Regions from separate parts of the Exiguobacterium sp. s64 genome, predicted to be linked through region 1. Evidence: riboswitches for the same ligand, from Rfam matches in the RefSeq annotation. Region 1 holds a riboswitch; each other region holds the start of a gene.
What was found. Region 1 has a riboswitch for S-adenosylmethionine ahead of KNP64_RS06050 (2,3-diketo-5-methylthiopentyl-1-phosphate enolase). Riboswitches for the same ligand answer to the same signal wherever they lie in the genome.
Positions count from the first base shown of each region.

Region 2: linked by a shared signal. The riboswitch ahead of metK (methionine adenosyltransferase) and the one ahead of KNP64_RS06050 (2,3-diketo-5-methylthiopentyl-1-phosphate enolase) in region 1 are both predicted to bind S-adenosylmethionine.
Region 3: linked by a shared signal. The riboswitch ahead of msrA (peptide-methionine (S)-S-oxide reductase MsrA) and the one ahead of KNP64_RS06050 (2,3-diketo-5-methylthiopentyl-1-phosphate enolase) in region 1 are both predicted to bind S-adenosylmethionine.

Region 1 is NZ_JACSLH010000003.1:20,642-30,382, reverse strand. It holds gene KNP64_RS06095 (lactoylglutathione lyase family protein) at 1-143, opposite strand, end outside; gene KNP64_RS06090 (winged helix-turn-helix transcriptional regulator) at 262-567, shown strand; gene KNP64_RS06085 (VOC family protein) at 596-976, opposite strand; gene KNP64_RS06080 (GNAT family N-acetyltransferase) at 1,056-1,541, shown strand; gene KNP64_RS06075 (ABC transporter permease) at 1,551-2,552, opposite strand; gene KNP64_RS06070 (sugar ABC transporter ATP-binding protein) at 2,554-3,927, opposite strand; gene KNP64_RS06065 (sugar ABC transporter substrate-binding protein) at 3,927-5,003, opposite strand; gene mtnA (S-methyl-5-thioribose-1-phosphate isomerase) at 4,996-6,030, opposite strand; gene mtnK (S-methyl-5-thioribose kinase) at 6,027-7,178, opposite strand; SAM riboswitch class I at 7,260-7,362, opposite strand; SAM riboswitch class I at 7,568-7,669, shown strand; gene KNP64_RS06050 (2,3-diketo-5-methylthiopentyl-1-phosphate enolase) at 7,739-8,896, shown strand; gene KNP64_RS06045 (2-hydroxy-3-keto-5-methylthiopentenyl-1-phosphate phosphatase) at 8,893-9,543, shown strand; gene KNP64_RS06040 (methylthioribulose 1-phosphate dehydratase) at 9,540-9,741, shown strand, end outside.
Region 2 is NZ_JACSLH010000007.1:9,161-18,901, forward strand. It holds gene KNP64_RS10835 (MDR family MFS transporter) at 1-476, opposite strand, end outside; gene mnmL (tRNA modification radical SAM protein MnmL/YtqA) at 653-1,630, shown strand; gene mnmM (tRNA 5-(aminomethyl)-2-thiouridylate-methyltransferase MnmM) at 1,584-2,156, shown strand; gene KNP64_RS10850 (alpha/beta hydrolase) at 2,189-2,905, opposite strand; gene KNP64_RS10855 (GNAT family N-acetyltransferase) at 2,996-3,466, opposite strand; gene KNP64_RS10860 (hypothetical protein) at 3,631-4,167, shown strand; gene metK (methionine adenosyltransferase) at 4,212-5,420, opposite strand; SAM riboswitch class I at 5,551-5,670, opposite strand; gene pckA (phosphoenolpyruvate carboxykinase (ATP)) at 5,985-7,556, shown strand; gene KNP64_RS10875 (alpha/beta hydrolase family protein) at 7,590-8,348, opposite strand; gene ytkD (RNA deprotection pyrophosphohydrolase) at 8,329-8,802, opposite strand; gene KNP64_RS10885 (glucose-6-phosphate isomerase) at 8,901-9,741, opposite strand, start outside.
Region 3 is NZ_JACSLH010000002.1:101,923-111,663, reverse strand. It holds gene KNP64_RS04135 (HD domain-containing protein) at 1-598, shown strand, start outside; gene KNP64_RS04130 (sodium:calcium antiporter) at 807-1,808, shown strand; gene KNP64_RS04125 (bifunctional glycosyltransferase family 2/GtrA family protein) at 1,911-2,972, shown strand; gene KNP64_RS04120 (3'-5' exonuclease) at 3,016-3,582, opposite strand; gene KNP64_RS04115 (four-helix bundle copper-binding protein) at 3,648-3,980, opposite strand; tRNA gene KNP64_RS04110 (tRNA-Ala) at 4,094-4,166, opposite strand; gene KNP64_RS04105 (GRP family sugar transporter) at 4,301-5,164, shown strand; gene msrA (peptide-methionine (S)-S-oxide reductase MsrA) at 5,195-5,707, opposite strand; SAM riboswitch class I at 5,772-5,872, opposite strand; gene KNP64_RS04095 (hypothetical protein) at 5,917-6,078, opposite strand; gene KNP64_RS04090 (amidase family protein) at 6,190-7,593, shown strand; gene rlmN (dual-specificity RNA methyltransferase RlmN) at 7,663-8,724, shown strand; gene KNP64_RS04080 (SMP-30/gluconolactonase/LRE family protein) at 8,900-9,741, shown strand, end outside.

The DNA.
Region 1 (9,741 bases):
ACACCGATCGGCGAGTCGTCCTCGACGACGTCCGATGGTTGCATGATGGTGTACCAGCCCATCACGTCCTCATAAAATTTAACTGCTTCGGTCACACTCGGGACCGATAGCCCGATATGTGAGAATGTACGTGGATATGTCACTGTCATCTGCTCCTTTTTGTTTGCTCAATTTGATGGATAACGATACGATACCTTCATCGAAGCAATAAAAAAAAGTACGCACATTCAAGTAACTACCCGAAAGCGAGGCGAATTGAACATGACGACCCCGTTCCCCGTCAATAAGGCGCTCGACATCATCGGCGGTAAATGGCGGCCTCAAGTGTACTGTACGCTCGAAAACGGCCCGCGCCGCTTCTCGGAGATTCAACGCGCCATCCCTGACGTCAGCCGCAAGGTGTTGACCGATCAACTGCGCGAGCTCGAACAGCTCGGTATGGTCCGCCGCATCGACTATTCGACCGAGAAACAGCTTCACGTCGAATACTCGCTCACCGAGGACGCACTCAGCCTGCAACCAGCCATGAAGGCGCTCTGCTCTTGGGGCGAGACACACGACGAATAAACCCGCGCCGAATCCGGCGCGGGTTTTGTCATGCTGCGAATAGACTTATGAGGTTTCCATCCGGGTCGATGACGATGGCGTAACGTTGTCCCCAAAACGCATCCCACGGTTCGCGGTGCGAGGCATAACCGTTTCCGACGATCGCTTCATAGCGCGCATCCAGCTCATCCCCACTATCGCACAAGAAGGCGAGTTCGACCCGGTGCCCCGTCGCCGGTTTCCATTCCCCATACACCGACTCCGCCACTTCGACCGTATCGAAGGCGAGCCGGACACCGCCGTCATCGATTTCGACGTGCGCTTCCCCATCCATCGCTTCCGGGATCGATAGGCCGAGCAAACGGTAAAAATCGAGCGCCCGTTTCATGTCTTCGACGACGATGCCAATCATATCTAGCTTGATTCCCATGTGATCACCTCATTTTCCAAGTTGGTGGTGCTATGATGAGTGTAGCACTACATCCTGCTCGTGAAACGAGGAAATTCAAATGACCCATCAATTCGCTGTCCTGACCCAGCCACAGGCGGAAACGATCGCCTACACGTGGCACTACGAAGGCGATTATGCGTTTTACAATATGGCGGCCGACAAAGACGATTTAGCCGAATTTTTAGACGTCGAACAGCGCGGACAGTCGGTGTTCGCCATCACGTCTGACGGTGCACTCGTCGGGTTCGTGAGCGTCGCGCAAACGGATGCTGAAACGGTCGATATCGGTCTCGGCATGAAGCCCGATTTGACCGGGAACGGGAGCGGACGAGCGTTCGTCACATCGATTCTCGACTTCGTCAAAGCGACGTACTCACCTCATCGCATCACCTTGTCCGTCGCCGCCTTCAACGCGCGGGCGATCCGTGTCTATGAGACGTGCGGGTTCAAGCAGACCGGTTCGTTTCAACAACCGACGAACGGGAGCACGTTCAATTTTATTCAGATGGAACGTCAAGAAAGTCCTCAGAACCAACCGTTCTGAGGACTTTTCCTATGTGAGCTGTTTCTTTTGGATGTATGACAAGCCGAGCGCCGCAATCAAAATTGTGCCTTTGACGATGTCTTGTGCGTAATACGGCACGTCCCACATCGTCAGTCCGTTCAACAAAATCCCAATCAAGACGGCACCGATTAACGTACCTACGACGTTCGGTCGTCCGGTCCCGAAGACGGCGTAACCGATATAGGCGGCTGCGACCGCGTCCATGAGGAGCGGTGCTCCGGCCGATACTTGTCCGGTACCGATGCGCGACGCCAAGATAATGCCGCCGATGGCTGCGAACAGACCACTCAACACATACGCGTACAGCTTGATGCGCGTGACGGCGATGCCGGAGCGGCGGGCCGCCTCGACGTTCGAGCCGACGTAATAAAATTCGCGTCCCGTCTTCGAATACGTCAAAAATAGATGGGCCCCGGCGAAGAAGAGAAGCATCAAGATGGCGACGAACGGGACAGGACCGATCGAACCTTGGCCGATGAAGAGGAACGACGGGATGAATCGTCCCGGTGCCGTCCCTCCTTCAATCGGCATATTGTCGTAGATTGAAAAACCCTTCGTATACGTCAATTGGACCCCATTGATGACGTACATGATGGCGAGCGTCGCGAGCAAATCCGGTAACCGAAACTTGATTGTCACGAGCGCGTTCAATAGTCCGACGAGCACGCCGAGGGCAATCGGGACGAGCAAAGCGACGAGCAGTTCTTGACTATGTAATACGAGACTCGACGCCGCACCGATTGTCGCGAGGCTCGCCGTTGAGCCGACCGATAAGTCGAACCCGCCGACGATGAGCGAGAACGTCACTCCGAGGGCGAGCAGCGAGACGATCGATACGGACTTGATGATGTCGCTGAAGTTCGCGTACGTCAAAAACTGGTCGTTCGTCACGCCGAAGACGGCGATGAGTGCGAGAATCGCGAACAACGTCCCGTATTGACCGATGCCACTGAAGCGTTTCGTGCGTTGTTTGATGACGAGTTGGGCCATGTTAAACCCCTCCTTTCTGTTGCCAACGGCCGCGGTCGAGCCAAAGCGTCCGGTTGGCGATCAATTCTAGTTCATGCGGTTCACTCGACGTAAAGATGACAGTCTTTCCACTTTTCGCGAGGCGGGTGACGAGTTCATAAATATCCCGTTTCGCCGTCACGTCGACGCCTTTCGTCGGTTCGTCGAGCAGATAGACGTCCCGGTCCTCGAGGAGCCATTTGCTGAGGACAACTTTTTGTTGATTCCCCCCGCTCAGCTCTCGGACCGGTTGCCCGACCTGGTCGTATTTCACACGGAGCGAGGCCAAGACGCGCGTGACTGCGTTCGCCTTCCCTTCGATCGCGAGGACGTTCCGTTCAATCGAATCGTCGAGGAAGAGTCCCTGTTTCCGGCGTTCTTCCGGTACGAGGGCGAACCCGGACCGGACCGCCTGACGCGGTTCTCGAATCTTGATTGGTTTTCCGTCCAACGTCATCTGTTGTTCAACGCCGGAGAGACCGAATAGCGCCTCGATCAACTCCGTCTTCCCGCTCCCGGTAACACCGCCGATGCCGACGACTTCGCCTTTATACGCCGTGAACGGCAAACTCGTCCCGAACGCCGGTAACGTGAGCTCTGCCTGAATCCGCATCTCGGTTTCCGGAACGGCTTTCTCTACCGCTTCTGCCATGTCAGATCCGCTCAAATACGTATGGATATCCCGTTCTGACAACGCCTGAAACGGCCCTTCATAGGCGATACGGCCATCCCGGAGGAACGTCGTCGTCGTGGTGACGCGCGACAGTTCGTCCGACCGATGCGTGATGAGAAGAATGCCGACACCTTCCTCTGCGAGCGACTGCAATAACGTGAGCAGTGACGTCGCATCTTCCGTCGACAAGGCGGCCGTCGGTTCGTCGAGCAAGAGGTAGGCCGCATCACTCGCGAGCGCCCGGGCAATCAAGACACGTTGTTTGACGCTGAGCGGGAATCGTCCGACCGGTTCGGTCACGTCAATCTCTAGTCCGACACGTTCCAAGTAGGTGGCCGCTCGCTGTTTTAGTTCACGAGGACGAATCCGTTCGACCGCCTGCCACGGCACGACGTTTTCATAAATCGGTAAATCGAGATAGAGGGCGTCATCGACTTCTTGCGACACCGTGATGATCCCACGGCGTATCGCCTCGGCCGGTGTGAATGTGACCGGTGTCTCGTCGAGCTCGATCGTCCCGGATGTGGGGATGATGGCGCCACTCAACAGCTTCACGAGCGTGCTCTTCCCGGCCCCGTTCAACCCAAGCAAGCCATGAATCTCGCCACGGCGGAGCGTGAAGCTGACGTCGTCGAGCACCGTGACATCACCATAGCGTTTCGTGACGCGTTCAAGCCGTAACATCAGTCCGTCCCTTTCATCCAGTCCGACCAGGCCGCGTCTGATGCGCCCCAGTTCGGGACGTATTGACCGAGGTCGTCCATCGTTACTTTCTCGTCCGGCAAGACGTCGCGGTCGACGAGATATGGGTCGACCGAATGAATCGACGGCGTCTCTTCACCAGCTAATTTTTGATACGCGTAACGGACTTGAATCCGTCCGATTTCAGCCGGATCGGTCGCCGCCGTCACTTTCCACGGGCTACCGTCCTCTTGCATGAGCTGCAAATCTTCATCGCTCAAATCAATCCCATAGACGGCGATCTCATCGCGTCCGGCCTGTTTGATGGCACGGCTCGCACCCTTAGCGAACTCGTCCCACATCGCGAACACGGCATCAATCTCACCTTCCGGATACTTCTTCAAAATTGCTTCCATCTGGCTCTGTGTGTCGAGCGCCGTATTGTTCGTCGCCGAACCAAACTTGGCGACTTCTGTGATACCCGGGTAACGCTTCAAGAACGCATCATAAATCGTGTGGCGACGTTCCATCGGTGTGAAGCCACCAACCCAAATCGTGACGATTTTGCCTTCACCGTCCAAATCTTCGGCGAGCGCCTTGAGTGAACGCCAAGCGAGCGAATAGTCGTCTTGGTCGATGACGGTCACGCCTTCGTTCGTCAAATCGTTGTCGAACGCGACGACTTTGATGCCTTTATCGAGCGCGCGTTGGACCGGTTCTTTCAACGCATCGGCACGGCCATGGTCGATCAAGATGACATCGACGCCTTGCGTCGTCGCCGTATCGACATAGCTCGCCATCTTCGACAGGTCGTTGTCGGCGTTGTACACTTTCACGTTGCCGCCGAACGATTCGACTTGTTCCGTCACCCCGTTGATATACTGCGACGAGAACGTCCCGATCGACATCTGCATGATCAGGGCGACATCGATATCTTTCGGAAGTGTGGCATTCGAGACCGAGACGGGTTTCGTCTCCGGTGTCTTCTCAGCCGGCTTCGATGGGGCCGCTTGTTCGTTCGTGCAACCGACGAGCGCCAAGACGAATGTGAATAGTAAAATTAATAGTTTTTTAGACATGAATTGTTCCCCCTACATGATGTGTGATGGCAGTCTCTGTCGGCTCGAACACACCCGCCTCGGTGATGAGTCCGGTGATGAGGTCCGGTGGGGTGACGTCGAACGCCGGATTGAAGACGGTGATGCCGACGGGTGCCGTCGGTTGACCACCGATATGTGTCACTTCTGACGGGTTCCGCTCCTCGATTTCAATCGTGTCATCCGCCGTCAAATCGAACGTCGAATGCGGCGCCGCGACATAGAACGGAATGCCGTAATGTTTGGCAAGGACGGCGAGCTGCAACGTCCCAATTTTATTGGCGACGTGACCCGTCCGTGTGATACGGTCAGCTCCAACGATGATGGCGTCGACTCGTTTTGACTGAATCGTCCAAGCCGCCATATTGTCGGTGATGAGCGTCACGTCGATATCGGCCCGGTCGAGTTCCCAGACAGTGAGGCGTGCCCCTTGCAGGAGCGGCCGCGTCTCACAGGCGAAGACGTTGAAAGATACGCCCTGTTCTTTTCCGACGTAAAACGGCGCGAGCGCTGTGCCGTATCGCGATGTCGCGATGGCACCGGCGTTGCAGATTGTCAACACGTTCCCCCCGGCCGGCAACACCGTCAGCGCATGCTCGCCGATGGCCCGATATGTATCGACGTCCCGGTCGTACAAAGCGATGGCGCGGCGTTTGATTTCCTCGGCAATCGCCTCAAAGTCGTCCCCGACATTTAAATCAAGGAGCGATTCGATCACGTTTTGCAGATTGACCGCCGTCGGTCTTGTCGCAATCAAGCGGCGTCCGACGAGGTCGAGTCGACGGGTGAAGTCCGGGTCGTCGACTAACCGGCCTGCCTCTTTGGCGAGGACGAACGCCCCGAAGTAAGCGATGGCCGGGGCACCACGGACTTGGAGCGTCTCGATGGCATGTTCGGCCTGTTCGAGCGTCTCGATTGTCACGTAACGCTCTTCATGTGGTAACAACGTCTGATCCAATAGGATGAGTTCGTCCGTTTGCGAATTAAAGCGGATGTTTTGGACCGTCATACGCGCACCCCCGACAAAAGCGTCACCAAGTCGTCAATCGATTCGACGCTGTGGCGTTCTTTAATGAGCGCCGTCCCGAGGGCAAGCGCGTCACGTTTTCGTTCGAGCCGCGTCGCTTCCGGCAACGTCTCGAGATCGGCGACACCGGCGAGTCCGACGGCACGGCGAATGAGTTCGCAACCGGCATAGCCGATCGTGTCGCTGAAGATTGTCCGCAACAATTCGTCGACGAAACCGTCCGTATTGAACGGCTCGACAGCGCGCTCAAAGTTGGCCCGGAACGTCTTCTCGAACGTCTCCCACACCGTCAAGACGTCCGTGAAACGTTCGAAGCGTTTGAGCGGGTCATGGAACGTCGACAGCGTCAAATGGGCGATAATTTGGCCCAAATCAAAGCCGAACGGTCCGTAAAATGCGAACTCTGGATCGATGATTTTCGTCTCTTGTTGAGTCGCGAAGATGCTGCCTGTATGTAGGTCACCGTGCAGAAGCGCCTCATGTTTCGTGACAAATCCGACTTTCAGTTTCGTCACCTCGACCTTGAGCGCCTGGTCTTGCCAGAGGCGTTCGACATCTTCTCGAAGCGCCGCCTCGATGTTGTTCGACTCCGCGTCTTTGAACGGGTCGGTGAAGATGAGCTTCTCGGTGATGTCACACAGTTCCGGGTTGTAATAGTCACGTTCAATCCGCTTCTTCGCGATCGGGCCGGCCGCATAATCCGACGTCGCGAACAGCGTCTCGCCTAAAAATTCACCGACATGACGCGCGAGTTCCGGATAGCTCTCCCCTTTCAAATAACCGGTGCGGACAATCTCATAATCAGACAGATCTTCTAAAATCGTGTAGGCGAGCGTCCGGTCGCTACCGAGGACGTCCGGGACGAAACGCGGCGCCACGTTCGCAAACTCACGGAGTGCCAACTGTTCAATCCATGCCCGTTCGAGTGTAAGCGGCCAGCTCTCACCGACGACTTTAGCGTATGGGAGCGCCTGTTTGACGATTAGGCGCTGTTCGCCTTGGCGAATCCGAAACACGAGATTCAAATTGCCGTCCCCGATTTCCTCACACTCGGCGATTCCGTCTTGCAAGTATCCTAATTGACGGACGTGCTCGACGACAGACTGTTCTGTAAATGGTTGATATGACATGATGTTTTCCCCTTCCTGTACGTTGCCCACAAAAAAAGCCCCTTTCTCCGCGAGAAAGAGGCACAGCCAAAATGGTTGTTCCTCTCATCTGTCAGACATTCGTCTGGTGGATGTAGCACCGTGCCTAATGGTCGGTTGCTGCGGCGTCATCGGGCCAATTCCCTCTGCCAACTCGCGATAAGAGTGGTTTATTCGATTCGGTGAACTTATGTGATGAATATTACGGACTCGACGTCACAATTGTCAACGTCCTTTTCTCCGTGCCACTCGTCTTTTTTTTGTGCATATATGGAAACAACTTCCCAAAATATTTTTTTTGGAAAAAAAGGAATTGACGACGTGACGAATCTGTGTAAAAATTCAATTAAATTTCACAACTTCAAATCACATTCTTATCAAGAGCAGACGGAGGGACGAGCCCGATGATGTCGCAGCAACCGACCAGAGATGGCACGGTGCTAATTCTTGCAGCGAAAGCTGAGAGATAAGAGTTCATTTTTTATGATGACCTCTTGCCTCGGCATGGGGTCATTTTTTGTTTGCCTGGAAGGAGGAACCATATGAGTATCACTGCCACATATGAAATCAAACGGACGGATGCGGTCGCAAGCATTGCCGACAAAATCGCCCTCGAGCTGACCGTCGGCACATGGACTGAGCTGCGTCATTTAGAGCAAGAGCAGTTACAGGCGTACCGGGGTGAGGTCGTATCGACCACCCATACGGAGACGACGAGCCGGTTCACGATCCGCTATCCGTTACATAATGTCAGCCCTGACTTTTCATCCATCTTGACGACGACGTTCGGGAAACTATCCCTCGACGATTCGATTCGGTTAATCGATTTGACGTTGCCCGAAACGCTCGCCCCTCATTTCAAAGGCGCCAAGTTCGGCGTCGACGGGATTCGCGAGTTGCTCGGTGTCCATGACCGTCCGCTCGTCATGAGCATCTTCAAAGGCGTCATCGGGCGTGACCTCGCGTTTCTCGAGCAGCAACTCCGCGATCAGTTCGCCGGCGGCATCGATATCGTCAAAGACGACGAGATTTTATACGACAATCCGCTCACGCCGTCGCTCGAACGGGCCCGGATCGGAGCGGCCGTCATTCAAGCGCACTTTGAGGCGACCGGGAAACGTGTCCTCTACGCCATCACGCTGAGCGGCCCTGTGTTCGGTCTTCGCGACCAGGCGCTCCGGCTGATCGAGGCCGGTGCGACGGCGCTCCTATTCAACGTCTATACGTACAGTCTTGACGCACTGCGCGAACTTGCGAACGACCCAGACATCCGTGTGCCGATTTTGGCCCACCCGGCCTTTGCCGGCGCCTTGACCGGGTCCATCAGTCATTCGCTCTTACTCGGTAAACTCCCACGTCTCGCCGGGGCCGATTTGACGCTCTTCCCGTCTCCATACGGTTCGCTCGCGACACCACGGGACGAGGCGTTCGCGATTCGTGACTTGAGCGCCGAACCGCATTGGTCGAAACCAATTTTACCGGTCCCGTCAGCCGGGATTCATCCGGGGCTTGTCGCCGATATCATTCGTGATTTCGGGACGGAGGTCGTCATCAACGCCGGCGGTGGCATTCATGGTCACCCGGACGGTGCAGCCGCCGGGGCCCGTGCTTTCCGCCAAGCCATCACTCACGTCCTCGGTCCCACCGAAGGACAGACGGACGAACTCGATACCGCGTTAAAGGCGTGGGCGTCACGATGACGGTCCACATCCTGTGCGACTTCGATGGGACGATCACGGCGGAAGACAATATCATCGCGTTGATGAAGGCATTCGCCCCGCCGGCTTGGGTCGAGTTGAAAGATGCGGTGCTCGAACAACGGATTTCCATTCGCTCCGGTGTCGGTCAAATGTTTCAACTATTGCCGAGCGAGGCCGCCCCGGCTTACCACGATTATTTGTTGGAGCGGATCACGCTCCGCCAAGGGTTCCCATCATTTTTAGAACAGGTTCGGGCGCACGGTTGGAAGTTTGACGTCGTCAGCGGCGGGATGGACTTCTTCGTCCAGCCGGTCTTAGATGGTCACGTCGCCCCTGAGCACATCTACTGTAACGTCGCCGACTTCTCCGACGAGACGGTAACCGTCACGTGGCCGCACGCTTGTGACGAACAGTGTACGAACGATTGCGGCTGTTGCAAGCCGACGATTGCCCGCCGTATCGTCAATCCGAGTGACCGCTTAATCATCATCGGCGACTCGGTGACCGACTTCGAGGTCGCGAAGCGTGCCGACTTCGTCTACGCCCGGGGTCAACTCATCACGCTCTGCGAAGACGCAGGCATCCGTTACGCCCCGTTCGAGACGTTCGACGACATCACCCATCACTTGAAGGAGGTGGCCGTATGAGCCTTACGGCACGTTGGCTTGAACTGGCCGAGATTAAAGACGAACTCGCCGCCCGCGACTGGTTCCCCGGAACGAGTGGGAATTTGGCGATTCGCGTCTCTGACGACCCGCTCGAATTTCTCGTCACGGCGAGTGGACGCGATAAACGGAAACGAACGCCAGACGACTTTGTTCATGTCGATGCGGGCGGACGCTTAA
Region 2 (9,741 bases), on a different contig from region 1:
TCGATGCGCGCGATTTGCCCGCTCATCGCCGTCCCGAGGGCGACCCCCACGTTTTGAGCAACATAGATCGCGTTGAACGAACGGCGTCCGCCTTCCGGCCAGATCAAGCCGGCGAACGCGTACACGGTCGGGAAGACGAGGCCACCCGAAAACCCAATCAACCCAAGCCAGCCCAAGTAACCGAGGAATGTGGCATGAAACAACAAGAAACCGAGCGAGCTCGCGAGCAACAGCCCGACCGCGAGGATGAGCGTCCGTTTTCCGCCGATCCGGTCAAACAGCGTGCCCCCGATATAGTTCCCAGCGATGGCGAGCGCCGAGTTGACGAGGAGGGCAATACCTGCAAGCGTCATCGATTCGCCTAAATATCCATTTATATAGAGTGTGTTAAATGGCCATAAAAAAGACGCCGCCGTTGTATTGAGCGCCATCGCAATGACCAAAATCCATACCGAAATCGGCATTTTATTGTTCATACCAGTTACTCCTTTCATTCCCGTTTAACGATAAAAATTCGGCACGACGGCCGAATCAAGAATAAGTCCTTCTCCAAGCTAACGGAACGCCCCATAACTGTCAAGAAAAATTACTTATTATGAAGTAATCACGAGGAGAGCTTGTGATAGCATGAGCAAAGAAGGAGAGGATATTCATGCAACATCCATTTGGTGATGCCAGATACCATAAATTAAATGAAGCATATCGCCGTGAGTTCGGCGGGAAAGTATTCAAGGTACCGCTCGACGGCGGTTTCACTTGTCCGAACCGGGACGGGCTCGTCTCGAAGGGCGGCTGTACGTTCTGTTCGGACGACGGCAGCGGTGATTTTGCCGGCAACGCCTGCGATCCGATCCCGGTCCAATTTGCCGAAGTGAAGGCACGGTTGCATCGGAAGTGGAAAGAAGCCCGCTACATCGCTTACTTCCAAGCGTTCAGCAACACGTATGCCCCCGTCGCCCGGCTCCGGGAATTGTTCGAGCCTGCCCTTAAAGAGGAAGGTGTCGTCGGTCTATCGATCGCGACCCGACCGGACTGTCTGCCGGACGACGTCGTCGACTATCTCGCCGAGTTGAATGAGCGGACGTCCCTCACGATCGAACTCGGCCTACAGACGATTCACGATGTGACAGCGAAAAAAATCAATCGTGGCCATGACTACAAGACGTTCCTCGAAGGTCTCGCCAAGCTCCGCCGACGCAATATAAACGTGGTTGTCCATATCATTAACGGTCTCCCTGGCGAGACGACAGAGATGATGCTCGACACGGCGCGAGAAGTTGCTAAAATGGACATACAAGGAATCAAGATCCATTTGCTCCACGTCTTGAAGCACACGCCGCTCGCCCGTCAGTACGAAAAAGGATTGCTCGAGCTCATGGACGAGACGACTTACGTCTCCCTCGTCTGCGACCAGCTTGAGACGTTACCGCCCGAGATCGTCATCCATCGGTTGACCGGTGACGGGCCACCGGATCTGTTGATCGGTCCGACGTGGAGCCGGCACAAGATGGCCGTCTTGAACGCCATCGATGCCGAACTGGTGCGTCGTGATTCCTTCCAAGGAAAAAAGAAGGATGAGAGCCATGGGATTAATGAGAGTCTTACCGTTCGCGAAGTACCTACTCCGTGAACACGTCACACCTGGTGCCGTCGCCATCGATATGACGGCCGGCAACGGGCACGATACATTGTTTTTAGCCGAACTCGTCGAGGCGACGGGACACGTCTACGCGTTTGATGTCCAAGCAGCGGCGGTCGAGGCGACACGCATTCGCATCGAGGAAGCAGCATTGACGGACCGCGTCACTGTCATCCACGACAGCCACGACACCGTCCGAGAAATTGTAGCGGACGAGACACGCCCGATCACAACCGCCGTGTTCAACCTCGGTTATTTACCGGGAAGCGACAAGTCGGTCACGACGACGGGCAATACGACCATCGACGCCCTCGAGCAACTGCTCGACGTCATGGCCGTCGGTGGTGTCATCGTCGTCGTCATCTATCATGGCCATAATAGCGGCAAAATCGAGCGCGACGAGGTGCTCGCCTACGTCGAGGCACTCGATCAAAAGCGGGCCGGCGTCCTCCGTTACGGCTTCATCAATCAAATCAATCATCCCCCGTTCATCGTGGCGATTGAAAAACGTGCATGAAAACAGGCGACTCGAGCGAGTCGCCTGTTTTGTCATTCTCGAATCAATTCATAAAACGTGATGAGCGTCTCCGCGAACTTCGTGTTCAGTCGTTCATAGCCGAAATGCGGGAAGCCTTCGAGCCGGCGAATGTACACTTGATCGCCGCCAATTTTTCGACAGACGTTGAGCGTCAGTTTCACATCGGCGAAGCGGTCGTCCGGCGCATAGAAGCAAGCGAGTGGAAGGCGCGGCAAATGTTTCTTCTCTTCTTGATGCTCGACGATCTCTTCCTCGATTTCCCGGTATTGCCCGTACGTGATCTCACCGAAGCGGGACGACTCTTCGCCTGCACCCATGAACGTCATCATGCCGAGCGGCAAATCCGGACGGAAACGGTCGACCGCACTCGCGACGACTTGTTTCAATCCGCCGATTTGGCGGGACGGATGCCAATCGAACAAGGGTGAGATATACGTCAAACTGCCGAGCGGCACATCGTATTCCTGGAGCAATCGGTTCGTTAACAATGTCCCGAGACTGAAGGCGATGACGTGAATCGGCAGTTTGTACTGGCTCGCCTCGCGTAGCGTGTTCTTGATTAACAGCTTATGGTCTTCCGCCGTCAAGCCAACCGTCTGTCCGGTCACGACGAGAACTTCATATTCGTCACGTAACCGTCCTAAAAACGCCTCGCTCAAGCGTGACGTGAACTGGAGCGGATAGACGATCACGATAACCCCTTTTCGTGATTCTTCTTCGTATGTCATACTGTCACCTCATTTTATTATGTCCATGTTTTTATACTAACAAAAAACATCAGCCGAGACTGATGTTTGTCAGAAAATCCGTCTAGGGTCTTAGCTCGGGTCATAGCGCAAATGAATCAGTTCCATCGGTTGGTCGTACACTTCCTCTTGTATCCGATTCAATTCGATGAACGCCTCATGGTTCAAAAAGGCGATCGCCTGCTCGTTCGAACTCTCGACGTACAGTTCGATCGGTTGAACTTTACGTTCGCGCAGATGAGACAATAAGGACGTTCCGAGACCTTGTCGGTGATGGGTCGGATGAAGATAGAGCCGGAGCACTTCCCACGTATCCCCGCGGTCGATCGCATGATAGAACCCGATGACGTCGCCTTCGGCTTCACCGACAATGAACAACTGCTCTTTCGCTTCCTCGCTTGAACTGATGGCGCGGACGATCTCTTCTTGCTGATAAGCCCGTTCCATTACTTTTGAACGAACCTCGTCTTGTTCACTGACCGTTGCGAGCGCAATATCGCGGATGGTGGCGGCATCTTCTGGTACGGCTTCCCTGATCTTCATAACGGCATCCCCCTTTTGGCCAATCTAGTAGTATCATTCCCCATCAGCAAAAAAATATCCTGCCCGCTCATTACTTTTTGATGTCGAAATGAAGGAAGACGTTATTTTCCATTTTGACTCGGGTATAAGAGTATCAATGCCAACTTACAAAAAGGAGTGTTACTATGGAACCGAAACTACAACATGATCCACAAGTCGACCAAGCCAATCATCCGAACCGTCAGTTTGATTCTGGAGAATCATCTGGTCCTCGGATTACACTGGTGAGAGGAATTCTTTTAGGAGCTGTAGTCGGAGGTGCCCTTGCTCTACTTAGTTCTTCGAACCGTCAAAACACAAAACAATCGCTCACGACTGCTAAATCATCTGTCGGTGGTTTAGTAAGTGAAGTGGCTAAAGATCCTAGCGGAAAAGCTTCGCAAGTCATTGACCAAGTGAAATCGGCTTCTGGAATCATCCAAGAAGTTGCCACCGACGTTCAAAATGTCTATGAAAAAGTCGCTGGAGAAGTGGATACGGTGAAACAAGACTTAACGCAAGTTGCCGGCACCGCTATGGAAGCAAAATCAGACTTACAATCGATTGGCGAGAAAGTGGTCGAAGCAAAAGACACCGCGCTAGGCCAAGAAACGTCATCTGATTCTTCTTCTAACGATTCTTCTAACGATGATACATCTAAGCAGGATAAAAACCAATCTTAACAAGAAAAAACGACCTTTCTCAGCGAAAGGTCGTTTTTACTGTCTTATGCGAAGCGTTTCGCGCCTTCTTCAAGCACTGCCGCTTTATCCGTTTGCTCCCATGGGAGTTCAACGTCTGTACGACCGAAGTGGCCGTAAGCTGCTGTCTGCTTGTAGATTGGACGGCGAAGGTCGAGCATCTTGATGATGCCGGCCGGACGGAGGTCGAAGTTCTCGCGAACGAGTTCGACGAGCTCAGTCTCGCTCAATTTACCTGTGCCGAACGTGTCGACTGCGATCGATACCGGGTGGGCAACGCCGATCGCGTAAGCAAGTTGAACTTCTGCTTTGTCAGCAAGTCCCGCTGCAACGAGGTTTTTCGCTACGTAACGAGCCGCGTACGCCGCTGAACGGTCAACTTTGGTTGGGTCTTTACCTGAGAACGCGCCGCCGCCGTGGCGAGCGTAACCACCGTACGTATCGACGATGATCTTACGTCCTGTAAGGCCTGCATCCCCTTGTGGTCCACCGATGACGAAACGGCCAGTCGGGTTGATGAAGTATTTTGTATCCGCGTCGATGAGTTCAGACGGGATGACCGCGTCGATGACGTGCTCTTTCAAATCAGCTTGGATTTGTTCGAGTGTGATGTCTTCGGCGTGTTGCGTCGAGATGACGATTGTGTCGATGCGAACTGGGTTGTTCGCTTCGTCGTATTCGACCGTCACTTGTGTCTTACCATCAGGACGAAGGTAAGCGAGCGTGCCGTTCTTACGAACTTCTGCCAAACGACGTGACAATTTGTGCGCGAGTGAAATCGGGAGCGGCATGAGTTCTGGTGTCTCTTTTGTTGCGTAACCGAACATGAGACCTTGGTCACCAGCGCCGATTGCATCGATTTCTTCTTCAGTCATTTGTCCTTCACGAGCTTCAAGCGCTTGGTCGACACCTTGGGCGATGTCTACCGATTGCTCATCAATCGATGTGAGGACAGCACAAGTCTCTGCATCAAAACCATATTTTGCACGTGTGTAGCCGATCTCACGAACTGTTTCACGAACAACTTTCGGGATATCCACGTAAGTTGATGTTGTGATCTCACCTGCTACGAGCACGAGACCTGTCGTGACAGATGTCTCAGCCGCAACGCGGGCGTTTGGATCTTCAGCTAAAATCGCATCCAAAATCGCATCTGAGATTTGGTCACAAATTTTATCCGGATGTCCTTCCGTGACGGACTCCGAAGTGAAAAGTCGACGGTTCAAGTTTGCCATTTCGAAAAACCTCCTATAATAAGGGTGATGTGTGGACGGTACTCGTTCCCCTTACGCGTTGCTTTGGGACGGTAATGAAAAAAACCTTTCGCCATGTTCAATGGGAAAGGTTGAATCGTTCTTCCTTACCCTCTTATCGTTCGAAGCTTGCGCTTCGCTTCAGGATAGCACCTTTTCCGAATAACAATGACAAATCGGACGGTTGCTGGGCTTCGTAGGGCCTTGTTCCCTCCACCGCTCAGAATAAGAGTATCCGTTACGAAGACCATCATATAAATGACACCCCGTTCTGTCAAGCGTATCGACTGAATTCGTAAAACTTTTCACGAACTCGTAATAGTTATGTTTGTGAAATATCAAACATTTTTTTGTCGGTTTTCGATTTTGTACTATGACCTGGTACAGAATATGTTAGAATGACAGTGTAAGAAAGCGCTTACTTTAAAGGGTGAAAAAGGCTTGTTTTTGATTAGTATGTCACATATAATAAAAACGTCATACTAATTAAACGCGGAAGTATGCGGATTTCATCCACATCTATTTAGGGGAAAGGTGGGATTCAGGATGGCGACAACGCTCCTGAAAATCGAAGAATTAATTAAAGGTGCCGACATGATGCGGAACTTAACGGTTCCAGAATTGGTGGAAGAAGCCATTCGCAACGGGGAAGGCGTACTGACGAAAGACGGGGCTTTATCGGTCAGTACAGGTAAATTCACAGGACGGTCACCGAAAGACAAATTCGTCGTGCAAGATGAAGTCAGCAATCATTTAGTAGACTGGGGTCCGGTCAACCAACCGATCGCAGAAGAGAAGTTCACGGCACTGCTCGATAAAGTGCTCACGCATCTCGAGACGAAAGACAAGCTCTACTATCTCGAGGCGTCTGCCGGGGCTGACGAGCATTATACGCTTCCAGTGCGGGCCATCACAGAATACGCGTGGCACAACTTGTTCGCGAAACAGTTGTTCTTGCGCGAATGGCCGACACAAGGTGCCTTTGATCCGTTCACGGTCATCTATGCACCGAGCTATAAGGCCGATCCGGAAGTCGACGGGACGAACTCCGAAACGTTCATTCTCGTCTCATTCGCCAAACGGACCATTCTGATCGGGGGAACAGAATACGGCGGCGAAATTAAAAAATCGATTTTTTCAGTCATGAACTTCCTGTTACCGGAACAGCACGTCTTGTCGATGCATTGCTCGGCGAACGTATCGGACGCCGGCGAGACGGCTCTCTTCTTCGGGCTATCGGGTACCGGAAAGACGACGCTATCGGCCGACACAGAACGTCATTTAATCGGGGACGACGAGCATGGTTGGTCTCCTGACGGCGTCTTCAACATTGAAGGCGGTTGCTACGCGAAGACGATCAACTTGTCGCGTGAGAACGAACCTCAAATCTACGATGCCATTCGATTTGGCTCGTTGATTGAGAACGTCGTCTTGGACGAGGAACGGGCACCAGACTACAAGAACATCTCACTCACTGAGAACACACGGGCCGCCTACCCGATTCAATTTATCGATAACGCGATGCTTCCGTCACGAGCCGGTCATCCGAACACGATCGTCTTCTTGACGGCCGACGCGTACGGCGTCCTGCCTCCGATCAGCAAATTGACGAAGGAGCAGGCGATGTATCACTTCTTGTCAGGCTATACGTCGAAGCTAGCCGGCACGGAGCGCGGCGTGACGGAGCCGCAGGCGACCTTCTCGACATGTTTCGGGTCACCGTTCTTACCGCTCGCACCGGAACGCTACGCCGACATGCTCGGCACGTTGATCGAGAAACATGACGTCGACGTCTATCTCGTCAATACCGGTTGGACCGGTGGCGCATACGGCGAAGGATCGCGGATGAAGCTCGCCTATACACGGGCGATGGTGAACGCGGCCGTCAACGGGAAACTCCGTGACGTCGAGACGACGCGCCATGACATCTTCAACGTCGAGATCCCACGCCACATCGACGGGGTGCCAGACGACGTGCTCAACCCACGGGGCACATGGAAAGACGAGGCCCGCTACGACGCCGAGGCGGCAGCGCTCGCCCGTAAGTTCCAAGACAACTTCAAACGATTCACGAAAGCGAGTGAGGCGGTCGTCGCGGCCGGCCCAATCATCGTTTAATAAAAAATGACTAGCGCCTGGTTTAGGCGCTAGTCATTTTTTTGGTGCGACGGCTAACATCCAGTCCATCACCTCATCGGTCGTCTTCCACTTTTCCCAAAACGGGAGTTGATGAGCGAACGGGACGATCCAAAGTTCGGCCCGCTCCCCCATCCGTTCGGCCACGGCTGTCGCATGGCGGAGCCGCACTTGCTCGTCGTCTGTCCCGTGAATCAATAACGTCGGGGCCTCCCAGTCCTTGTAGAGGGGTGAACGCTCCACGTACGCCTCACGAGCCGCTTCCGGGTCACCCCCGGTCATACGGCGGAGCATTTTCCGCATCGAGCGTTGCTCTTCGTACGTCCATTCCAAATTGGTGACACCCGCCCATGACGTCACGGACGTGAGCGGCCGCTCCGCAGCGAGCGACAACGCCATCATGCCCCCGCGCGAGAAGCCAAGGGCATGAATGAGCGTGTCCGTTCGATGGACGCGATCGTAGAGAGACAAGACATCCTCTAAATCGGCCCCGCCGAAGTCCTCTTTCCCGCTCCCGCCATGGTTACCACGGTAAACAGGCGCCACGACGTGGAAGCCTTTGGCCGCGAACTGCATCAACCGGGGCAAGCGCACGTCCCCGATGCGTCCTGTTCCGCCGCGCAAATAAAACAGGACGTGCCCGTTCGGTCGCGTCGGCGTGATCGTATAGGCGACGACATCCTCACCATCGCGTGTCGCGTACCAGCCACGGTGGACCGCATAACCGGCATATGGAGGGAGGACCTCAATCCGGTCAAACCATTCGTTTTTCATGTAACACCTTCATCGTTTCCGGGAGCACCCGGTCTTTCATCATGAAACTGTACCGGTTGTTCCGGAGCAGATTCGTTGGCAGTTCCTTCATGAGCACGGCGCCGTCGGTCTCATCGACGGCCGGATGGTCATCGAAGCGCTCGATCTCGGCGAAGTAAATATTTTTGATGACCGTGTCCCCGCGCCCAAGCACGCGGTATTGTCCGAGATAGTGCAGCGTCTTCACGACACCACCCGTCTCTTCATACACTTCCCGAATCGCGGCATCGTCCTCATGTTCGCCAGGTTCGACTTTTCCACCCGGGAACTCGAGCCCGCGCTGCTTATGCTTCGTCAGCACCCATTGATTCTCGTAGCGGGCGACGACCCAGACGTGGAGCGGCGTATCTGAAAATGGATAGTGCGCAAAGCTCAACTCGACTTTATTGTGATAGTAGTCCGTGAATGTCAACATAGTCCATCCCTTTCTTTCCCCTGTCTACTCTCACTTTACCTTGTCTTCCCCCAGTTTCAAACAAAAAAATAGGCCCGCCGGAGCGGACCTACTCAAAATTATTGGTTCAAGCGCTTTTCAAGCTCAGCTTTTTGTTCTTCGTAACCTGGTTTTCCAAGCAACGCGAACATGTTCGCTTTATACGCTTCGACGCCCGGTTGGTTGAACGGGTTCACCCCGAGAATGTATCCGCTCATCGCGCATGCCTTCTCGAAGAAGTAGAACAAGTAACCGAGGTGGTACGGCGTCATCTCTGGCAATTCGACAACGAGGTTCGGTACCTCTCCGTCCGTGTGGGCAAGGAGTGTTCCTTCAGCCGCTTTGTCGTTCACGAATTGGATCGTTTCGCCAGCGAGGAAGTTCAAGCCGTCGAGGTCTTGCGCGTCTTCTGGCACGTTCATCGCGTGACGGACGTTCGTGACACGGATGACCGTCTCGAACAAGTCACGACGACCTTCTTGGATGTATTGTCCCATCGAGTGGAGGTCGGTTGAGAAGTCGACAGCCGCCGGGAAGATCCCTTTGTTGTCTTTTCCTTCTGATTCGCCGTAAAGCTGTTTCCACCACTCCGATACGTAGTGCAAGGCCGGTTCGTAGTTGACGAGCAACTCGATCGACTTGCCTTTCGCATACAAGGCGTTACGGACGACCGCATATTGGTACGCCTCGTTCTCAGAGAGTTCTGGTGACGAATAGGCGTTTTGTGCGTCGCGTGCACCTTCCATGAGGGCGTCGATATCGATCCCTGCCGCAGCGATCGGAAGGAGTCCGACCGGTGTAAGGACCGAGAAGCGGCCGCCGACGTCATCCGGGATGACGAATGTTTCGTAGCCTTCCGCATCCGCAAGCGTCTTCAAGGCGCCACGGGCACGGTCTGTCGTCGCATAAATGCGCTCACGA
Region 3 (9,741 bases), on a different contig from region 1:
CGGGAAGCATCTTTCGTGGGAGGAACGGAAACGGATGACGGTTCAGCACGTGCAGACGATGCAGTACGACGAAGTGGCGCTCTTGGCGGCGGACAAGCTACATAATCTTCGTTCGATACGACTCGACGTCGAGTCTGCCGGGAGACAAGTGTGGGACCGGTTCAGACGACCGCTCCGCGACCAGTCATGGTATTATCACGAGCTGTTGCAAGCGTTCAAACCGTTCCGTCAGACGACGACGCTCATCGAGTCGTTCGAGACCGAGTTGAACTTATTGTTTTACGGCGTCGCCGACGAACGGTTCGCCAAACTCGGAAAATTATTTGACGTCATCCAGCGAGGATTCCACGAAGAGGATTGGCTCCAAGAAACGACGACGCTCTGTCAGACCGCCTACGAGATACATGAGACGATGCGCGAGTGCTATCGTCACGGTACGGACGTCAATCAACCAGAGCTTGACGGCTTGTCCGCTCAATTGAAGGAAGCGGGACTCTGGGAACCATTGCCGCTCCCGATGCTTCAAGCGATCGATGAACTGTCTTACCGGACGGCGATGCCCATCGATGATGTCGTCGGACATTTAAAGGTCAAATGATTGTCAAATGAATTGTAACGTGATATATTCGTCGTGAACATAAGAGGGGGAGTAGCGACCACAGCTGTGGTCGATGGGTCGTCATTACGGTGCAACGCACTCGGTCCATCGAGCTTCTTACCAAGTCCGCAAGACCTTTTTATGGATGTTTTTTTCGGCGTCCATAAAAAGGTCTTTTTGAATTCATGAAAAGGGGAGATTTATTCAAATGGTATTTATTTATTTCATCTTGGCCGCTGCCATCACCGTGTACGCCGCCATGAAACTCTCGACTTACGCTGACGTCATCAGTGAGAAGTCGACGATGAGCGGGATGCTGGTCGGGACCGTGTTGCTAGCCGGTGCGACATCGTTGCCGGAAGTGACGACAAGCGTCTCGGCCGTCATGATTAACAACCCGGATATCGCCATCGGGAACATGCTCGGGTCAAACTTGTTCAACATCTTCATCTTGGCGATGTTCGATCTGTTCTATCGTCAGAAACGCCTGTTCAATGAGGCAAACCGAGATCATCTCTATACGGCCGGTCTCGGTCTCATGTTGACGCTCGTCACGATGATTGCCCTGATCGTGCGCATCGATTTCACGATTCTCGGCATCGGGATTGATGCTTTGTTGATTGCGGCATTGTACGGAATCGGGATTTACTATATCGGAAAACGCCCGCAACAACCTGCCGTTGAGCGGAAGGCTGCCCACGAGGCCGTACAAAAAGTCGGCGCCAGCGCGACGAGTTCAATCACGGTCAAACGTGCGGTCATCGGCTTCATCATCGCCGCCCTCGTCATCATGGCGGCCGGGACGGCTCTCTCGGTGTTGGGTGATCAAATCGCCGTCGTCACGGGCCTCGGTTCGAGCTTCGTCGGTAGCTTCTTGATTGCCGCGACGACCTCGCTCCCGGAAGCGGTCTCCGTCTTCGTCGCCTTGAAGCTTGGGAACGTCAACTTGGCGTTCGGTTCGATTTTAGGAAGTAACATCTTCAACATGCTCATCATCGCCATGTCGGACGTGTTTTACCGCAACGGTTCGATTCTGGCCGACGTGTCGGCGTCTCACTTGGTGACAGCAATCGGCATCACGATTTTGTCGGTATTGGTCATGTATACGCTCCTACGTAAAGACGTGACATCAAAGTTCCGCTATGTCTTGCCGTCAGTGCTCGTCGTGCTCGTCTACTTCGCTTCGTCTTACTTCATCTTCATCGGTTAATCTGGCACGGTGTCCTCCGAGACACCGTGTTTTTTGTTTACTTGGTTTCGAGGAATCACTTTTCATCGTCTTGGGTATAGAAGGAGGGAAGGAGGGGTGGCGATGCAAATGCACTCTGTGGAACGTTTAGATGAGTATGTCGTCGTGATTCCGGCCTATAATCCGGATCAAGCGCTCGTCACACTTGTCCGTGAGCTGAAAGAGATTGGGTTTGTCCATGTCATCGTCGTGAACGATGGAAGTGTCGAGACGTCCCAGCCTGTATTTGAAGAAGTCGGGAAGTGGGTGACGTCCATCCTCATCCATGAGCGGAATCAGGGCAAGGGCGCAGCGTTGAAGACGGGGATCCGTCACGTCGTCGAACAGTTCCCGGACACGCACGGGGTCATCACTGTCGATGCCGATGGGCAACACCTGCCGGAAGATGTCCGCCATGTATATGAGGCGGGACTTCATCGGCCGCATCATCTGGTCATGGGTTGCCGTGATTTCTCTGGGGCGCACATCCCGTTTCGGAGCCGATTCGGGAACCAGATGACACGTGGTGTCATGCTCGTCGGCAGCGGACTCCGGTTGAAAGACACGCAGACCGGTTTGCGGGCGGTCCCACTGCGTTATGCGGAACAGTTGCTGGATGTGCCAGGGAACCGCTATGAGTTCGAGATGAACATGTTGACGTTCACGAGACGTTGGCAAGTTCCGATTCAACAGATCCCGATTCAAACCGTGTATGTGGCTGAGAACGCCTCATCTCATTTTCGTCCGGTCATCGACTCGATTCTGATTTATCGCATGTTTTTGGCATATTCATTATCCTCGGTCGCTTCATTTTTATTAGACATCGGCGCCTATGCCTTATTCATCTTTTTATTGAATCCGTGGTTCGAGACGACCCATGTCTTGATTGCGACGGTATTGGCCCGCATCATCTCGTCCTTATTCAATTATGTCGTGAACCGAAAAGTCGTGTTCCACTCGAAAGCGAGACGGGCGATGCCGAAGTATTTCGGGCTCGTCGGCGTACAGATGGCATTGTCGGCCGGTCTCGTCTATGTATTGTTCCTGGTGATTCGGGACGGGGAAGTATGGATTAAAGTGCTCGTCGACAGTCTCTTGTTCGTCCTCAGTTATTACGTCCAAAAAAGATGGATCTTTAAACGGTGACAGGCCAAGACGATTGTCTTGGCCTGTCTGACGTACATGTAGTTTAATAGGCGAGCTTCCCGAGCTTGACCGACGTATACCGGTGCAACTCACGCGGGTCATCAATGCCGGTCTTCTGCATCATGTCACGCATGAGCAGGGCGCAGACGCGGGCATCCTCAGCCGCATCGTGGTGGATGAACGGGACGTTCAAATATTCCGCCATCGTGTTCAGCTTGTGATTCGGAAGTCCGGGGTATAGTTTTCGCGACAGCTTGACGGTACAACCGTACTCGATTGTCGGGAACGTATATAAATCATATTTGGCGATTGCTTTTTTGAAAGCGCCCATATCGAATGAAGCGTTGTGCGCCATGACGAGGTCGACGTGTCGGAACGTCGGATAGAGCTGTTCGAGCACCTCGGGTAACGCCGGCGCATCCCAGACGTCACTTGGCCGGATGCCGTGGACGCGGATATTACCAGCGTCAAAGTCTTCTTCTGGATTGACGAGCAGTTGGTTCGTCTCGATGATTTCACCGTCGACGAGCAGGCTCCAGCCGACAGAGCAGATGCTGCGACTATCGCGGTTGGCCGTCTCGACGTCGATGGCAAGGATGGAATGTGACATAATCGGTCCCTTTCTCTAAAAACAAGTATAAAAAAAGTCTAACATATCGTTAGACTAAAAAGCGATTATGCGGCTGCCAAGTTCCGGCACGCCTCGGCACAGCGCAGACACGCCTCGGCGCAGCGTTGACAATGGTCGTGCAAGTGCCGGCCACATTCGACGGCACATGTGTCACACACCTGCGCACAGAGTGCACCGATTGGTTTCATGAAGGCCGAATCCGTCTCGAGTGCGTTCAAGGCGAGGGCGCATACCTCCGAACATTCTTTCGTGAGCCGGATGCATTCGGCGACCATCAATAAATCCTCTTCTTGTAAACATTTTGAGAAACAGTGATTGCTTGCCCGCATGCAGTCGATGACGGCTAAAACGGTCTCTTCGACAGAGACACGATCCATAGTAAGTCCCCCTTAGAATAATGATGTCTTACAATCATTACCCGCTACCAGGTGACTTAAACCGGGCACAGACGCAAAAAAGTCACCCCTCAAATGAGTGGTGACTTCGATAATGGAGCATAGCGGGCTCGAACCGCTGACCTCCACGCTGCCAGCGTGGCGCTCTCCCAGCTGAGCTAATGCCCCGTTCGAAAATTATTATATCATCCTAGTAAAACATTTGGCAATGGGTATTTTTAAATTTTTTTGAACAAAGTTTAATCCGGCCAAAACGTGGGAAAATCATGAGTAATATTATTCTACGAAAGCAGGTGTCATCCATGGAAATGATTTTACTCGCACTCTTACCTGCCTTGATGTGGGGGAGTATCCCGCTCATCGTTTCAAAAGTCGGCGGTAAGCCGATTCAACAGTTGATTGGGACGACGATTGGGGCGATGGTGATGGCGGTCATCATCGCACTCGTCTTCAGTCCGGAGTTCACGACTCTCGCGCTCGTGACCGGTTTCATCTCCGGTGTGTTCTGGGCACTTGGTCAATATTTACAGTTCCAATCGTTCCAAATTTTAAGTGTATCGAAAGCGATGCCGATCAGCACCGGCATGCAACTCGTCGGGACGTCCTTGTTCGGCGTCATCGTGCTCGGTGATTGGCAGACGTCGACCGAACTGTGGCTCGGGTTCTCGGCGCTCGTGTTGATTATCATCGGGGCGGCGCTGACGTCGTATCAACAGAAGAAAGACAGCGACAGCAGCGGCGCCTTGAAAAAAGGCTTGCTCGTCCTGCTCGTGTCGAGTATCGGGTACGTGACGTACGCCGTCTTGACGAACTATTTCGAGGTCGACGGTATCACGGCCATCTTGCCGCAATCGGTCGGGATGTTCATCGCGGCACTGTTGTTCAGCCTGCGTGAGAAAGACGTCAAAAAGTTCGATCCGAAGACGTTCAAAAACATCTTGGCCGGTCTGGCCTGGGGAATCGGGAACTTCGGTCTGTTCGTCTCGAGCGGTGAGGTCGGCATCGCGACGTCATTCGCCTTATCCCAATTGAACGTCGTCGTGGCGACACTCGGCGGAATTTATCTATTGAAAGAAAAGAAGACGACGAAAGAACGTGTCTTCGTCTTTATGGGAATCGGGCTAATCGTCGTGGCCGGATTCATGCTCGGGATTGCGAAAAGCTAAAAAGACGGGTCCAGCGACCCGTCTTTTTGCTTACCAGGCTTGCTCGATGAATGCGTCGCGCCCAGATTTCTTCCGGTCCTCTTTATAGTGGGCCGGATTTTTTTTATGGAAGTCTTGATGGTACTCCTCGGCCGGATAGAACACATCAGCCGGCAAGATTTTCGTGACGATTGGCTGTTTGAAGCGTCCGCTCGCCGCGAGCTCGTCCCGGCTCTTCTCGGCCGCGATGCGCTGCTCCGCCGTATGATAGAAGATGGCCGGCGCATATTGGCTGCCTCGGTCTTGGAACTGGCCGCCGTCGTCGGTCGGATCGGTCTGAATCCAATACAGTTCGAGCAGTCGCTCATATGCGAACAGCGTCGGATCGAACGTGATCTCGACGACCTCGTAGTGTCCCGTCGTCCCTGTCTTCACTTGTTCATACGTCGGATCGTCGACGTGACCTCCCGTATAACCCGATACGATCGATTCGATGCCAGGTTGTTCCTCGAACGGCGTCACCATGCACCAAAAACACCCACCTGCGAATGTTGCTTTCTCCATTATCTTGTCCCCCTTAGGTTAATTCCCAAAAAAAAGCGCCCATGTCATCGACATGAGCGCTCTGTCATATCGGCCAAGGCTTACGCCTTGCTGGAAGTAGCACCTTGCCGAAGCAGGTTGCTGTGAAGTCATAGAGCCAGGTCTCTCGTTCACTCAAGATATCGATATGTAGTTGGTGACAGCATCATACCATCTGCCTCGAAGTGACGTCAACGATTTGATTTTCGTCGGAGTTTCAGCAAAGTGGCACCGATAATCAAAACGATGAGCCCGATTGAGATTGGCAAGACGAACGGCAGGTCGCCGGCATACAGTTGCAAGAAAAACAGAGCGAACACGGCAAGCAAGACGAGCACGTACGAACGGTTCATAGTAACCTCCCTTTTCTTTCAGTGTACCAAGTTACACATTCGTTGGCGAACGAAAACAGGAAATCAAATGTCGATAGCGAATACCATCGAGTGACCAAAGGAGGAATCAATATGACTGACACATTTGATTTTATGGAACTCGATATCGAAACCGCCCATCGCGGATATAAAGAAGGAACGTTCACGGCGCGTGACGTGACGGCCTATTATTTGACCCGGATCGCCCAGTTCAACGACAAACTGAAGGCGGTCATTCAAGTGAACCCGGACGTCTTGTTCGAGGCCGAGTCGGCTGACCGGGCATTTCGTCGCGGGCTACGCTTGCCGCTACTCGGCATTCCTGTCTTGATCAAAGACAATGTCGAGACAGCCGGACTCATGAAGACGACGGCCGGGGCCGTCGCACTCGCGCATCACTTCGCAGGCCGGGACGCCCATCTCGTCCAAAACCTGCGAGCGAGCGGGGCCATCATCCTCGGGAAAGCGAACTTGTCCGAATGGGCCAACTTTTTGACCGAGGGCATGCCGAACGGCTGGAGCGGCGTCGGTGGGCAGGCGCTCAATCCATATGGGGATAAGCTCGATGTCGGAGGTTCGAGCTCAGGTTCGGCCTCTGCGGTTGCAGCGAACCTGACACTGCTCGCTGTCGGTAGCGAGACGAGCGGCTCCATCATCCATCCGAGCGTGCACAATGGCATCGTCGGCATCAAACCGACCGTCGGCCTCATCAGTCGGAGTGGCATCATCCCGATCTCGCGGTCGCAAGACACGGCGGGACCGATGGCACGAACGCTCGAAGACGCGGTAAGGGCACTTGAGGTGATGGTAGGGGAAGACCCGGCGGACCCGGCGACACTCAACCTCCCGGCCGGTCCGCCGTATCGGACGTGCCTCGACGAGCGCCAAGCGGTCGGGATGCGTGTCGGGATCGTCAAGGCTGATTTATCAGCAGAAGAACAAGCATTATACGGTGAGGCGACCGAGCTGTTGAAACAGAGCGGCATCGACCTTGTCGAAGTCGAGCTGCCCGCCCATGATACGCTCGACCAAGGCGATATTTTGTACCACGAGTTCAAACTCGGGATCGAGGCGTACCTGGCCACGACGACACTCCCATACGAGACGTTGTCTGATTTGATGGACTGGAACAACAGACATCCTGAGACGATCCCGCACGGACAAAAGACGTTCGAAAAGGCGGAAAGATTGTCGGGACGTCTCATCGAGGCGGCCTATTTGACGCGCCGGCTCGATGACGTGCGTGACGCCAAGACGGACGGACTCGACCGCCTATTAAACGAACAACAGTTGCACGCGCTCGTCTTGCCTCACGATTTGAACTATGACATGGCGGCAAAAGCCGGGCATCCGACCATCACGATCCCATATCGCTTGAAAGCGAGTGGGGCGCCGTTCGGCCTATCGTTCACCGGGACGAGTTATGCCGAACGTGACTTGATCCGTCTGGCGTATGCGTTCGAGCGACATATTTCGCGTCCCGTTCCACCGTTATAAGAACGTTGCACCCGTCGTCCACGTCCGCTACAATGGTACGTATGCGGATTGAAGAAAGGACAGATAGCAATGAAACCATCTATATACGGGCTGACGTTCGATCAGCTGACAGAAGCGTGTGTCTCTTGGGGATACAGCGCTTTCCATGCGAGACAAATCTGGGACTCGCTCTACATCGACCGAGTGAAACAAATCGAGGACATCTCGGTACGGGCCGAGGTGCGTGAGGCGCTCGCCGCCGAATACGTCATCTCGACGCAAGACCTGTTCGTCAAACAAGAGGCGGGCGACGGGACGGTCAAATTTTTACTTAAACTACACGACGGGCACTATATCGAGACTGTGCTCATGCGACATAAGTACGGCCGTTCGGTCTGTGTAACAACGCAGGTCGGGTGCAATATCGGCTGCAGCTTCTGTGCGAGCGGTCTCTTGAAGAAGACACGTGATTTGACAGCGGGCGAAGTCGTCGAACAAATTATGACCGTGCAACACTACTTGGACGAAGTCGGCGAAGGGGCCCGGGTCAGCCATATCGTCGTCATGGGAATCGGCGAACCGTTCGATAACTTTGACAACTTGGTCGACTTCCTGCGTGTCGTCAAGGACGAGCGCGGTCTCGCGATCGCCCCGCGTAAAATCAACGTCTCGACGAGCGGACTTGCCGACAAGATTTACAAGTTCGCGGACCTCGATTTGCGCATCAACTTGGCGCTGTCGCTCCATGCGCCTAACGACGCGCTACGGACGCAAATCATGAAAATCAACCGGGCGTTCCCGCTCGACAAGCTCATGCCGGCCATCCGGTATTACGTCGAGAAGACGAACAAACGAATCACGTTCGAATATATTCTCCTGTCGAAAGTGAACGATTTGCCGGAGCACGCTGAGGAATTGGCGGACCTCATCGACGATATCAAGGACAAGTCGTACGTCAACTTGATCCCGTATAACCCGGTCAACGAGCATATCCAATACGAGCGCAGTACCTCGGAGGACATCATGGCGTTCTATGATGTCTTGAAGAAGCGTGGCATCAACACCGGTGTCCGCCTTGAGCACGGGACTGACATCGATGCGGCATGCGGCCAGTTGCGCAGTAAACATATGAACGTCGAAGGTGCGAAATAAGTGGACTCCTTGAATCGAATGATTCAAGGAGTTTTTTTTTCATAGAGCCGCTCCGACGAAGGAAAAAACGGACATCGCCCACGACTCTGCGGAACGATTTTGAAAAATCTTGAATAGACCTCATCCGCTCAGGGAATAGTCAGTTGAAATCAATGTAGAGAGTGGAGGCAATTCAATGGAGACAGTAAACGCGGCGTTATGGATTCGAGTCAGAAATACACTTGGGGAAGGCCCATGTTGGGATGCTGAACTGAAACGGTTCTATTGGGTCGACATCGAAGGACACACACTTTGGTGGTACGACGAAAAGGAAGACGAGCTGTCATCGTTCGATATGGGACAACAGATCGGGTTTGCGGTCCCGAAAGTGACAGACGGCGTCGTCGTCGGCTTGAAAGACGGCATCTATGAATGGGACGAGGGATCGAAGCGACTCGATAAACTCGTCGAACTCGATGACCCGGAAGGTGATCTTCGCTTCAACGACGGAAAGGCCGACCCGTACGGACGAATCTTTGCCGGGACGCTTCATCTCAACGACGAGGAGAACGAGGCGACGCTCTATCGCTTGAACCGTGACGGCACGACCGAGGTCATGCTCAGTGAACTGACGCTGTCGAACGGTCTGACATGGTCTCCGGACCACTCGACGTTCTACCATATCGATACACCGACCGAGACGGTCCGCAAATACCCGTTCGACTTGAAGACAGGAACACTCGGGGATGGGGAAGTCGTCATCGATTTCAAAGATGAGGAAGGATTCCCGGACGGTATGACATCCGATGAAGACGGCTTTTTATGGATTGCCCACTTTGCGGGCGGACGCGTCTCGCGCTGGAACCCGAAGACGGGTGAAAAAGTGCTCGAGGTGCTCGTGCCGGCCCCGAACGTCACGTCATGCTGTTTCGTCGGTGATGACTTGAAACAACTTGCGATCACGACGGCGCGCGAAGGAATGGATGACGCGGCGCTCGAGGCCCATCCGGACGCAGGTTCGGTCTTTAAAATTGATAC